Regions from separate parts of the Streptococcus sp. 27098_8_82 genome, predicted to be linked through region 2. Evidence: predicted binding sites of a transcription regulator. Region 2 holds the regulator's gene; each other region holds the start of a gene.
What was found. Region 2 encodes Rex, which represses fermentation and respiration genes when NADH is low (regulators of the CRP and FNR family bind a similar motif). Its sites were predicted from a motif close to TTGTGAANTANTTCACAA; they were not measured.
Positions count from the first base shown of each region.

Region 1: a site for Rex is predicted at 1,496-1,513, ahead of O3627_RS04570 (2,3-butanediol dehydrogenase). Genes of this name have one in related genera too.
Region 3: a site for Rex is predicted at 1,160-1,177, ahead of O3627_RS09985 (formate/nitrite transporter family protein). Genes of this name have one in related genera too.
Region 4: a site for Rex is predicted at 1,120-1,137, ahead of O3627_RS07540 (class II fructose-bisphosphate aldolase). Genes of this name have one in related genera too.

Region 1 covers NZ_JAPVYB010000002.1:249,903-252,999, reverse strand. The annotation lists gene gatB (Asp-tRNA(Asn)/Glu-tRNA(Gln) amidotransferase subunit GatB) at 1-90, shown strand, start outside; gene O3627_RS04580 (hypothetical protein) at 169-825, shown strand; gene O3627_RS04575 (hypothetical protein) at 1,069-1,425, shown strand; gene O3627_RS04570 (2,3-butanediol dehydrogenase) at 1,547-2,593, shown strand; partial or broken gene O3627_RS04565 (transposase) at 2,698-2,802, opposite strand; gene O3627_RS04560 (TVP38/TMEM64 family protein) at 2,871-3,097, opposite strand, start outside.
Region 2 covers NZ_JAPVYB010000001.1:588,150-591,246, forward strand. The annotation lists gene O3627_RS02870 (class A sortase) at 1-44, shown strand, start outside; gene radC (DNA repair protein RadC) at 165-848, shown strand; gene O3627_RS02880 (gamma-glutamyl-gamma-aminobutyrate hydrolase family protein) at 917-1,609, opposite strand; gene O3627_RS02885 (redox-sensing transcriptional repressor Rex) at 1,634-2,281, opposite strand; gene O3627_RS02890 (DUF4649 family protein) at 2,406-2,627, opposite strand; gene O3627_RS02895 (DUF1831 domain-containing protein) at 2,744-3,091, opposite strand; gene O3627_RS02900 (cysteine desulfurase family protein) at 3,093-3,097, opposite strand, start outside.
Region 3 covers NZ_JAPVYB010000007.1:81,967-85,063, forward strand. The annotation lists gene O3627_RS09975 (glucosaminidase domain-containing protein) at 1-78, shown strand, start outside; gene mmuM (homocysteine S-methyltransferase) at 142-1,089, shown strand; gene O3627_RS09985 (formate/nitrite transporter family protein) at 1,204-2,001, shown strand; partial or broken gene O3627_RS09990 (hypothetical protein) at 2,434-3,097, shown strand, end outside.
Region 4 covers NZ_JAPVYB010000003.1:280,755-283,851, forward strand. The annotation lists gene O3627_RS07525 (CTP synthase) at 1-293, shown strand, start outside; gene O3627_RS07530 (GyrI-like domain-containing protein) at 364-774, shown strand; tRNA gene O3627_RS07535 (tRNA-Leu) at 919-1,004, shown strand; gene O3627_RS07540 (class II fructose-bisphosphate aldolase) at 1,182-2,063, shown strand; gene O3627_RS07545 (pneumococcal-type histidine triad protein) at 2,383-3,097, shown strand, end outside.

The DNA.
Region 1 (3,097 bases), on a different contig from region 2:
TTGATTGGTCAGCTCATGAAGGCTACTAAGGGTCAAGCCAACCCACAAGTAGCACAAAAACTGCTCAATGAAGAGTTGGAGAAATTATAGAAATCAGTAGAAAACCAGCCTTGAGGCTGGTTTTTGTTGTGGATAATAAAATATGTAAAAAGCATAGGAGCTATAGATATGAAACGACCCTCAAAAATAATTATTCTCCTACTAGGTGGATTATTAATAATGATAGGATTGAGTGCCTGCAGAGAGAAAATACCAGAAAATCGCACAAAAGAACAGTACGAGTTGGAGAAAGAGTTTCAGCCACTTTTTGACTTTTTAGCAGAAGAAGAAAAAGATTTGTCAAATGTGAAATTATATAGCAGTAAAATTTTTATGATGGATGAAAATGCTAATAGTAAGATATCAAGCAGTGTTTATTTAAAACCTGATAATACAGGAGAATATGCAATTGAGCAAGGGGGACAAACTACGGAGTTTCTTGTTCATTATAATAACAGAAAATTACAATATAATAAGGAGGTTCCTCAAGAGTATGATTTAGAAGTTTTTAATCTGAAATTAGAGCCTAAATTTTTCCAAGAATTATCTATTTTTGATTACATGACTAAATATTCTGGTACAGGTATGAAACGGATTGATTATAATATTGTAGATGCAAGTAAATATTTTAATAATTTAAAAGAAAAGTATGGATTAAAAAAAGATTGCTCAACCTCTGTTGATGTGATAATTAATAGCGAGGGTCATTTTGAGCTTATACTAGAATTCTCTGACGAAGAACGATTACTTGTAATTACGAATTCAATTGTGATAGATATGGAGTGATTAGTGAATAAAAAAGTAATTATAGACGGGTGTGAGAATGTTTCAGCAAATATTCCTTATTATGTTTATATATTTGAAAATAGTAAAAGTCATATATCAAGCAGTCAAATTAAGAGATAAGGAATAAAGGCGACCATATGTTTCTTATGTTATAGACAACTAATAGCCTAGTTTTTTAATATAACAGCCTTTTATTTAGCCATTAGTTATGTTAAAATAATTAAAAAAACAAAGGAGTCTTTTATGTCGGAAATCAAAGTGAAACGTGGGACAGGTTTTGTTGGAATTATTGGAAAGTTTCCAATCTTTATTAATGGTCAGAAAGTTGGCGCAATCAAAAACGGAGAAGAGGTTGTTTTTCCAATCGCAGCCAATGAAGCAGAAGTCCGTGCGGGATCTGCTCCTATGAAAACCGATCCAGTGACAGTTAAAGCAGGACAAACCTTGCTGATTGAAACTAATTTTACTAATTTTTCCGTTTATTTGGTAACTTTAGTGGTTGCGCTTCTATTTGGCGGATGGCTCCGTGTGATTCTCCTGATTCTTTGTATTAGCTTCCTGTTCCTTCTGCCTTTTTACACGGCTAGAATTGCAGAATAAGTCTAAGACCAGCTGATGCTGGTTTTTTGTATGCTATTTTTTGAAAATGTAGTTAATCTTTTGACAAGATTTCTGAAAGGGTTTACAATAAAGCTAACAAATTATAAAGTGAGGTATGTTTATGGCAAAAATGAATGCTGCGCGTTGGTATGGAGCTAAAGATGTTCGTATTGAAGAAGTGGATGTACCGGAAGTCAAACCTCATCAGGTTAAGATTGAGGTCAAGTTCACAGGAATCTGTGGAACTGACTTGCATGAATATCTGGACGGACCGATTTTTATTCCGACAGAAACAGAGCATGTCTACTCTGGCCAGAAAGCGCCTGTAACTTTAGGACATGAGTTTGCTGGGGAAATTGTTGAGGTCGGCAGTGCTGTGACACGAGTCAAGGTTGGCGATCGGGTGACAGTTGAGCCCATTTTGGCTAAGCATAATCTTGTCGGTGATTATAATCTGGACCCCAATCTAAACTTTGTCGGTTTGGCGGCAGACGGTGGTTTTGCCAAATACTGTGTTTTGGACGGAGACATTGTTCACAAAGTTCCAGACAGTCTTAGCTATGAGCAGGCGGCCTTGACAGAACCAGCTGCTGTGGCTGTTTACGCGGTCCGTCAGTCAGCTCTTAAGACGGGCGATACTGCGGTGGTCTTCGGTTTGGGGCCAATCGGGCTCTTGATAGTTGAGGCTTTGCGGGCAGCCGGTGCCTCTAAGATTTATGGTGTTGAGTTATCTCCAGAGCGCCAAGCCAAGGCTGAGGAGCTTGGGGCCATCATTGTGCGACCAGAAGAAGGCGAAGACGTGGTAGCTGCTATTCAGCGTTTAACTGGTGGCGGGGCAGATGTGTCTTATGAAGTGACTGGGGTGCCGGTTGTGCTGGGACATGCTTTGGCTGCTGTCCACAAGGCTGGAGAATGTATGGTAGTTTCTATCTGGGAACGAGAAGCTAACATTAATCCAAATGAATTTGCCATTCAAGAGAAATCGCTTAAGGGCATTATCGCTTACCGGCATATTTTCCCTAAGGTGCTGGAGCTGATGGAGCAGGGCTATTTCTCTGCTGACAAGCTTGTGACCAAGAAGATTAAGCTAGAGGATATTGTGCAAGAAGGCTTTATCGAGCTGACTCAGGACAAGGCGCAGATCAAGATTTTGGTATCGCCAGAATAAAATCTTTGCTTAATCATGAGACGAAAATCAGTCAAAACTGGCTGATTTTTCTTTATGGTTTGTGCTGTAATAAGTAAAGTTTTAGAAAGAGGTTGGGATGTCAAAAGTTTTGAAAGGTTCATTCCATATTTTTCTGAAAGTCGCTTTAAGCTGATTCCTTGTTTTCTTAGTTCATAGATTCGAACTTTATCCTCATAAGTTAGTTTCATTTAAAAAACCCCCAAAAGTTAGATTTTTTCTGTCTAACTTTTGGGGTGTGGTGCAATTCAACTTCTTTTTATTTGGAGACCATTTTCCAGAAAAAATCAATGATATAAGTCAGTCCGTAGGTATAGATGACGAGGGTGATGGGCTTGCAGAGAAGGATAATCAGCATGTACTTTTTGAAAGTCATCTTGGTCAGGGCGGCCAGCATACAGAGAAAGTCGGCTGGACTGATGGGCCAAATCATCATGAAAATAAAGAAGCGCTCAAAGCGATTGCCCTTATCCAGCCAGCCGATAT
Region 2 (3,097 bases):
TTATTGAATCTTTCAGTAAGTCTTATAACCAAATGCAGATTTAAAGACGAAAACTAAAAAAATTCACTCCAAAGGTTAGGAAGAACTCTAATTTTTGGAGTTTTTTTATATCAATTCTTGCTGATTTTGACTCTTTTTCCGAATTATAAGGTAAGGAGGTTTCTATGTATAGCATTTCATTTCAAGATGATATTAGCATGATGCCGCGGGAGCGTTTGATGAGAGAAGGGGCTGAAAAACTCAGTAACCAAGAGCTTCTATCAATTTTCCTCAGGACAGGCAACAAAAAAGAAACTGTTTTTCAAGTTTCTCAAAGAATTTTATCATCGATTTCCAGTTTGAACGATCTTAAGTATTTAACTTTGCAGGAATTGCAGACTATTTCTGGAATCGGTCCGATTAAGGCTGTGGAGCTGCAGGCCATTATCGAATTAGGACGTCGGATTAACCGAGCAGAGGTTCTGCAGAAAGAGCAGATTATGGGCAGTCAAAAATTAGCCCAGAAGATGCAGCAGGAATTGGGAGATATGAGGCAGGAGTGCTTGGTTGCTATTTATCTTAATAGTCAAAATCAAATTCTGCATCAGCAGACTATTTTTATGGGGACAGTCAGCAGAAGCATTGCTGAGCCGAGAGAAATTCTCCACTACGCTCTTAAGCATCTGGCGACATCTATCATACTGGTGCACAATCATCCATCAGGCTCAGTCATTCCCAGCAGAAACGACGATGAGGTGACCCAGCATATGAAAGAAGCGTGTGAGATGATGGGCTTGGTCCTTTTGGATCATTTGATTGTCTCTAAGGTCAGTTACTATAGCTACCGAGAGGAGACAGATATGATATAATTTGATTTACTTGAATATAAAAAACTTCTATTCATGTTGAAAAGAAGTTTATCTAGGAGTAGAGGTTTTTAAAGAATATTGACAACATAATCAAACAGAGCTAAGTCTCCTTCTCTGGAGCCAAATAAGAACTCTGGGTGCCATTGGACGCCAAGGAAAGGACTACCATCAGTAGAAGTGATGGCTTCAATAATCTTATCTCGAGGATCATAGGCAATGACTTCTAGGCCGGTCGCTAAATCCTTGATACTTTGGTGGTGGAAGGAGTTGATTTCAGATGCAGGGCCATAGATTTCATGCAGAATAGAGCCATTCTTGGTCACCATGCTTTGAGTTGTGTACTCAGCAGAGCTATCTTGCCAATGATCTTCAATATCTTGATGAAGAGTACCGCCTAGAGCTACATTATAAAGTTGGGTTCCGCGGCAGACGGTGAAAATTGGTTTATTTTGACGGCGAGCTTCCTTAATTAAAGCTAATTCAAAAATGTCCCGTTTGAGTAGATAATCATCGCTGTCAATGGTTTTCTCTTCACCATAGAATTGAGGGCATACATTCTGACCACCTGTGATAATTAATTTGTCAACAATGGAAACATACTGTTTAGCCATTTCTTCATCACCGATTGGCAAAATCATTGGAATTCCGCCAACTTCTTTAACTCCCTCAACGAATCCTGTCGCCGTATAGCTCATATAGATGAAGTGATCGTCTGGGATTTCTCTTTCATTTCCGGTTATTCCAATAATTGGTTTACTCATTGAGTGTTCAATACCCCTTTCAAATTAATGTTCATTTTTTCTCATGAAGTAGAGCAGAGTCTGCAGTTCGCTAGTCAGGTCAACGTACTGAACGACCACGTCCTTAGGTAGGGATAGATTTACTGGCGAGAAGCAGAGAATACCTTTCACACCTGCTTGAACTAAGATAGATGCAACTTCTTGGGCTTTTACGCTAGGTACAGTTAGGATGGCAGTTTGCACATTTCCTGACTGTATTTTTTCTTTGATTTGGGAAATTCCATAGATAGGAATCCCATCGCTGGTTGTGCTGCCAACTTCTGGATGGTCATCTGTGTCGAAAGCCATTACAACCTTCATTTTATTGCGCTCATGAAAACGATAGTGCAGCAGAGCCCGCCCCATGTTACCGACACCAACAATCATGACATTGGTGATAGCATTGTCGTTCAAGAGGTCAGCAAAAAAGTTCATCAATTTCTTGACGTCATAGCCAAATCCTCTGCGGCCAAGTTCACCGAAATAAGAAAAATCTCGTCTGACGGTGGCAGAGTCAATGCCAATAGCTTCAGCGATTTGCTTGGAGTTGGCTTTCTCAATCTTCTCAGCATTAAACCGTTTAAAAATACGATAGTAGAGCGACAGTCTCTTAGCTGTTGCTCGAGGAATTGTAGTATTTTTTTCAGTTTTCACAAAATCACAACCTTTCTAATTCTATTTTATAGGAAGTTTGTGAAAAAATCAACTAATTAAGGATGTTTAATGCACTAAAAAAGAAAAGAGTTAACGTTTAAGTTATGTTGCAGTTGCGAAGAGATTAGTCCTGATAGGGAGTTAAGTCTAACTGGTACATCTGGCGGTACAAGTCGCCGATTAACCCTGTAAATGGCAGCTGGTGTCCATTATAAGTGATGGAAAGTACTTTGAGAGAGTCAGGAACTGTGACGCAGCCAGAGAAGGCGAGAAGAAATTCGTCGAAGTCTTCATAGGTAAGTGTCCGTTTCACCTTATATGAGTCCAAATAGGTCAGTTCAACCATTGTTAATCCTTTCTTTGGGTTCGGTTGATCTTTTCTTCAAGTGTTCTAAGTAGAAGTCAAGCTCGTTTAAATTTTGAAGTGTCAAAACCAAAAAAGCAAAATTGCGAGAATCTTGCTTATTGTGGTGTCTTTTCAAAAATATTTCTTTCAACCAAGCTATCCATCAAGAAATAAAATTTTTGCTGGATAATGTGATGATCTTCTGATTTGAAAATATTGACCAAGCGCAGGCCTGATTTGTCAGTGATATTGATTTTGAAGCCATTCAAATCTTTATTGACGATGATTTTAAGCAAAAAACCATTTCCGCTGTTGGGAACAGATTCCAACAGACGAGAGAGTTCATAGTTGCCAACCTTGCTTTCAGCGAATGTATTGTCGCGTAAGGTGAATTTCTTGACATTTGGGTGAAGTGAATAGGTATATTCACAGTTTGCTAAGCTAACAGATGTTTGAAAGGCCATCTTATC
Region 3 (3,097 bases), on a different contig from region 2:
GTTTACAATCCTTATCGTCAGCAATACACTACTCAAGATATCTTGGATGTCGATACTGCCTGGGCGAATAGATTTTAATTTAGAAAACAAAAAAGAGGGAGACCTCTTTTTATGTTTAATCGTAGATTTTAGGAGTATTTCATGGGAAAATTTAAAGATTTGCTTGACAAGCAAGAAATTATTATTTTAGACGGAGCCTTGGGTACAGAGTTGGAAAGCCTGGGTTATGATGTATCTGGTAAGCTTTGGTCCGCTCAATACCTATTAGACCAGCCTCAGATTATTCAAAATGTGCATGAAAGCTATGTGAGAGCTGGCAGTGATATCATCACTACGTCCAGTTATCAGGCCAGTATTCCAGCTTTTGTCGAGGCTGGACTAACTCCTGAAAAGTCTTATGATCTTTTGAAAGAGACAGTCTTCTTAGCACGGAAGGCAATCGAAAATACCTGGCAAGCCTTATCTCCAGAAGAGAAGAACCAGAGACCCCGTCTTCTGGTTGCAGGATCGGTAGGGCCTTATGCTGCCTATTTAGCTGATGGTTCGGAGTATACGGGAGACTACCAGCTGAGTGAAGAAGAGTTTCAAGATTTTCACCGTCCACGCATCCAAGCTTTATTGGAAGCTGGGAGTGACTTGTTAGCTATTGAAACGATTCCAAATGGAGCAGAAGCGGAAGCAATCCTCCGACTTTTAGCTGAGGAATTTCCGCAAGCTGAGGCTTATTTGTCCTTTGTCGCCCAGTCGGAGAATGCTATATCAGATGGCACTAAGATTGAGGAATTAGGAAACTTGGCTCAAGAAAGCCCACAAGTCCTGACAGTTGGTTTTAACTGTACAGCTCCACATTTAATTGCTCCGTTATTAGATGGGCTTAGACAAGTGTGCAACAAACCTTTTCTGACCTATCCAAACTCTGGCGAAACTTATAATGGCTTGACCAAGATATGGCATAATGATCCAGAGCAGGAGCGGAGCTTGCTGGAAAATAGCAAACTTTGGCAAAATCAAGGTGTACGGCTTTTTGGTGGTTGCTGTCGAACACAGCCAGAAGATATTGCTCAGTTAGCAAGAGGATTAAAGGATTGAAAAGTTATTTTTCAATCCTTTTTTAGAAAATTTAAAAAGGTTCTAGAAAACGCTATCAAAAGAAAGAACTTTGTGATATACTATACATAGTTTAAATTAATAGGAGAATTTTTTATGCCTGAATCGACATTTATCCCTAAAATTGAAGCAGCTTGCCGCAAGAAAGAAGCTTTGTTTGATACAAGCAAGGCCAAGTACGCTGTTCGTTCCATCTTTGCTGGAGCTTTCCTAACCTTTAGTACTGGGGCTGGAGCTATTGCGGCAGATTTGGCAAATAAGATTGTTCCAGGAACTGGGCGTTTTCTCTTTCCTTTCATCTTTGCTTGGGGATTGGCTTACATTGTCTTTCTAAATGCAGAGTTGGTGACTTCCAATATGATGTTTCTGACTGCTGGTACTTTTTTGAAGAAGATCGACTGGAAAAAAGCCTTGATGATTTTGCTTTATTGTACCTTTTTCAATCTGATTGGCGCTTTGATTGCCGGCTGGCTCTTTGCTAACTCGGCTGCTTATGCAGGGCTTAGCAAAGATAGTTTCATTTCTGGTGTTGTGCAGATGAAGCTTGCTCGATCTAATGAGCTGATTCTGCTCGAGGGAGTGTTAGCCAATATCTTTGTTAATATCGCTATTCTTTCCTTCGTCTTGGTCAAGGATAGTACAGCTAAGCTCTTCTTAGTTATATCAGCCATTTATATGTTTGTATTCCTGACTAACGAACACTTGGCTGCTAACTTTGCTTCCTTTGCCATCGTGAAATTCAGCTCAGCAGCAGCGGAAGTGCAAAATTTTGGTATTGGAAATATCCTACGCCACTGGGGCGTAACCTTTATCGGTAACCTCATCGGTGGTGGCCTACTCATAGGTTTGCCATACGCTTGGTTTAATAAGGAAGAAAGTAATTATGTGGACTGACAAAAAAGGATTTTCGAATCCTTTTTTTGATGTCTCCTTAAATAAATAGAACCTTGTGGACAAATTTGATAACCCATTGTTATTTGTTTGTTTAACAGATTTAGCTCAGTTTCAACCAGCAGAGATTTTTTTGTAAACCTAATAAAATTTTGGAAAAAGATAGTATGATAAAAAAGCGATTGACAGGTTAAGTTATTTTTTGTTATACTGACAATGATACTATATAAAGATAACTGACGTTTTTTTGAAAAGTAATATTTCAATCACCTGATGCGATTAAATAAAAGGTTCTGTTGATAATCTATTTTCCTAACTCTTTTATTCTCTTTGTTTTTTCGATTATCTATCATAAAAACGAGATGGCATCCAAGGCCGAGATTCTTACTTGCCATATATAGTATTATACCAACAAATTATATAAGGAGTAAAATGATGGCAGATGGTAAAATGTCGCAAGTGCTTAAAGAGGATTTAAAACAGGATGGAGTCAATGATAGCAGACTTTTTGATTTAGCTTTGCAAAATATGCTGAAAAGAGCAATTGCTAGCGGAATTGTAGAGCAGAATAATAGTGAAAGTAAAAAGACATCTATTTCTTCAATTGAAGATGTCACAAGAAACGAGGTTAGTGTGGTTGCTGAAGTTAAGCCTGCAAAACCTCCAGTTATCAAGGCTAGTGTCATTGCTAATGTCAAACCAATCACAGATCCGATTAAAGATTCTGTTGCTATTGACGGCGAGAGAGAATTGGAAGAAGAAAACAGCTCGTCCAATATCTCAGGAAACGAGCAGTCTACACCAACTGATGGAGAAGTATACTATCTCCTTAAAACTTATCGTCAATTTTCCAGTCCCGATTCCAATCCTTATGTACCTCCGATTCCTGAAAAAAATGAAGATAATCCAAGACAAAAGAAAAACCCTAAACAATCTAATAAGAAATCATCAAAATCAGATGTAAATATAGAAAATATCTTAAATGGGATTAGTGAGTTTGCTAAAAAAGTTTATGAACTAGGTGAAATCATTGAAAAAGGTACTAAAGGAATTTTTAATTTTGAGTCAGATGTAGAAATTGAGAAAGGACTTGGTTTAA
Region 4 (3,097 bases), on a different contig from region 2:
TTAAGCCTGGCTCTAAGGCAGCAGCAGCTTACGACCATCAAGAAGTCGTGCAGCGCCGTCACCGCCATCGCTATGAGTTTAACAATGCTTTCCGCGAGCAGTTTGAGGCGGTCGGATTTGTATTTTCAGGAGTTTCACCAGACAATCGCTTGGTCGAAATAGTAGAAATCCCAGAAAACAAATTCTTCGTTGCTTGTCAGTATCACCCAGAGCTTTCCAGCCGACCGAACCGACCTGAAGGTCTTTATAGGGCATTTGTCACAGCAGCGGTAGAAAAGAGCCAGGAGAGATAGACTTGCTTTTTCTAGGATAAGCGATTTTTCTAGAGAAATGTTATAATGAAAAATAAAAGGAGGGAAGAAGATGTTTCTAAACATTTTAGCTAGTATTCGTACTAATAATTTTCAAGATGAGCATTGTATAGAAAAAATCCAAGCTCTCTGGCAGCAACAAGAGGGAGCTGTGAAAGAAGCTTTTGCTGAGGGGGAGCCGGTTTATGCCGTCTATCATGACTATGCCAATGATTACAAAGGAGACTACAGCCTCTCTATCTGCCGTTTGACAGATGGGGAAGTCTATGATTTTGACACATCCGAGCAGACCTATCAAGTCTTTGAAGCGGATAAGGAGGATCCGCAAGCGATTCTTCATGCTTGGCAGAGGATTTGGCAGGCAGAAGAATCAGGTGAGCTTCATCGGGACTACACTATTGACTTTGAAAAATACGATCCCGACCAAACGGTGGCTGTCTTTATTGCGACTCAGCAACCTTGAGTTTTCTATGTTCCTGCCTTAGCTTCATTTTCGCTTAGATTTCTTAGATTTGCTGATTGAGTAGAAAGTTGATTTTTTGAAATAAAGTCAAAAATTTTCTTGACAAGCCTTAGCTGTCCTGTTATACTAGTAAGGTACTCAATCGCGGGGATGGCGGAATTGGCAGACGCGCAGGACTAAGGATCCTGTGACCGCTTTAGGTCGTGAGGGTTCAAGTCCCTCTCTCCGCATCAAGTAAGCTGGCTTCGGCCAGCTTTTTCTTTTTGCGATAGAGACGCTTAAAAAGGCTAAGGGTCTACCTGTAATTCTTTAAAATTTCAGGAAAAACTAGCAATTTCAGTGAAAAAGTGATAAAATAAACAATGTAAGTGGTTTAACCACAAAAAATAAGAGGAGGCCTGATAAGAATGGCAATCGTTTCAGCAGAAAAATTTGTCCAAGCAGCTCGTGACAATGGTTACGCAGTTGGTGGATTCAACACAAACAACCTTGAGTGGACTCAAGCTATCCTGCGTGCGGCAGAAGCTAAGAAAGCACCAGTGCTTATCCAAACTTCAATGGGTGCTGCTAAATACATGGGTGGCTACAAAGTTGCTCGCAACTTGATCGCTAACCTTGTAGAATCAATGGGCATCACTGTACCAGTTGCGATTCACTTGGACCATGGTCACTACGAAGATGCACTTGAGTGTATCGAAGTTGGTTACACTTCTATCATGTTTGATGGTTCACACCTTCCAGTAGAAGAAAACCTTAAATTGGCTAAGGAAGTCGTTGAAAAAGCACACGCTAAAGGTATCTCAGTAGAAGCTGAAGTTGGTACTATCGGTGGTGAAGAAGACGGTATCATCGGTAAAGGTGAATTGGCTCCAATCGAAGACGCTAAAGCAATGGTTGAAACTGGAATCGACTTCTTGGCAGCTGGTATCGGTAACATCCACGGCCCATACCCAGCAAACTGGGAAGGTCTTGACCTTGACCACTTGAAGAAATTGACAGAAGCTCTTCCAGGCTTCCCAATCGTATTGCACGGTGGTTCAGGTATTCCTGATGACCAAATCCAAGCAGCTATCAAACTTGGTGTTGCGAAAGTTAACGTTAACACTGAATGCCAAATCGCATTCGCTAACGCAACTCGTAAATTTGCTCGCGACTACGAAGCAAACGAAGCAGAATACGACAAGAAGAAACTCTTCGACCCACGTAAATTCTTGGCTGACGGTGTAAAAGCTATCCAAGCATCAGTTGAAGAACGTATCGACGTATTCGGTTCAGAAGGTAAAGCTTAAGAAGCTTGATATATTTTTAAAAAAGTTTATCCGAAAGGATAAGCTTTTTTTGTATTATGACAATTGGACAAATAAAGAACAAATAATATTTTTCTTACAATCTAATAAAAAAATCTTGACAGACTAGATGATGAGGAGTAAAATATTAACCAGTTAATTAACTAGTTAATGAGTTTAATAAGTTGTTAAAAATTGAGTTTCTGCTATATTTTATAGAAAAAATATTTAGATGATTTCTTTGGGGGTATATTATGAGTTAATTGTAAATTGTGATAAGTTTTAGCGAATTCTGTATAATCAAAAAAGAAAGTGATATTCAATGGAAAAAAATAAGAAATACTTAACAGGAATTGTTGTCATTGCTACTGTGGGTCTTTTTGCTCATCAGCTAGGTTATTATCAGGCAAACAGTTCGATTAAAAAATCCAATCGAGTTAGCTATATTGATGGTAAGCAAGCTGTTCAAAAGTCTGAGGAGTTAACGCCTGACGAAGTAAGCAAAAAAGAGGGGATTAACGCGGAGCAGATTGTTATCAAGATTACTGATCAGGGTTATGTCACTTCTCATGGTGATCACTATCATTATTATAATGGGAAAGTTCCATATGATGCTATTTTCAGCGAAGATCTTTTGATGAAAGATCCCAACTATCAACTTAGGACTGAGGATATTGTCAATGAAGTCAAGGGTGGATATGTTATCAAGGTTAATGGGCAATATTATGTTTATCTGAAAGATATAGCTCGTGCGGATAATATTCGCAGTAAGGAAGAGATTAATCGTCAAAAGCAGGAACATGGTCATAATGTTACGAAAATAAGCAATGAAGTAGCAGCAGCTAGAGCTCAAGGCCGTTATACAACAGATGATGGCTATGTTTTTAATGCTTCAGACATTATTGAGGATACGGGAGATGCCTATATCGTACCTCATGGTAATCATTTTCACTATATCCCAAAGAGTGATTTGTCGCCTAGTGAGCTAGCTGCAGCTCAAGCTTACCTATCAGGTAGAGGAAAAGTAGCTAGTACTG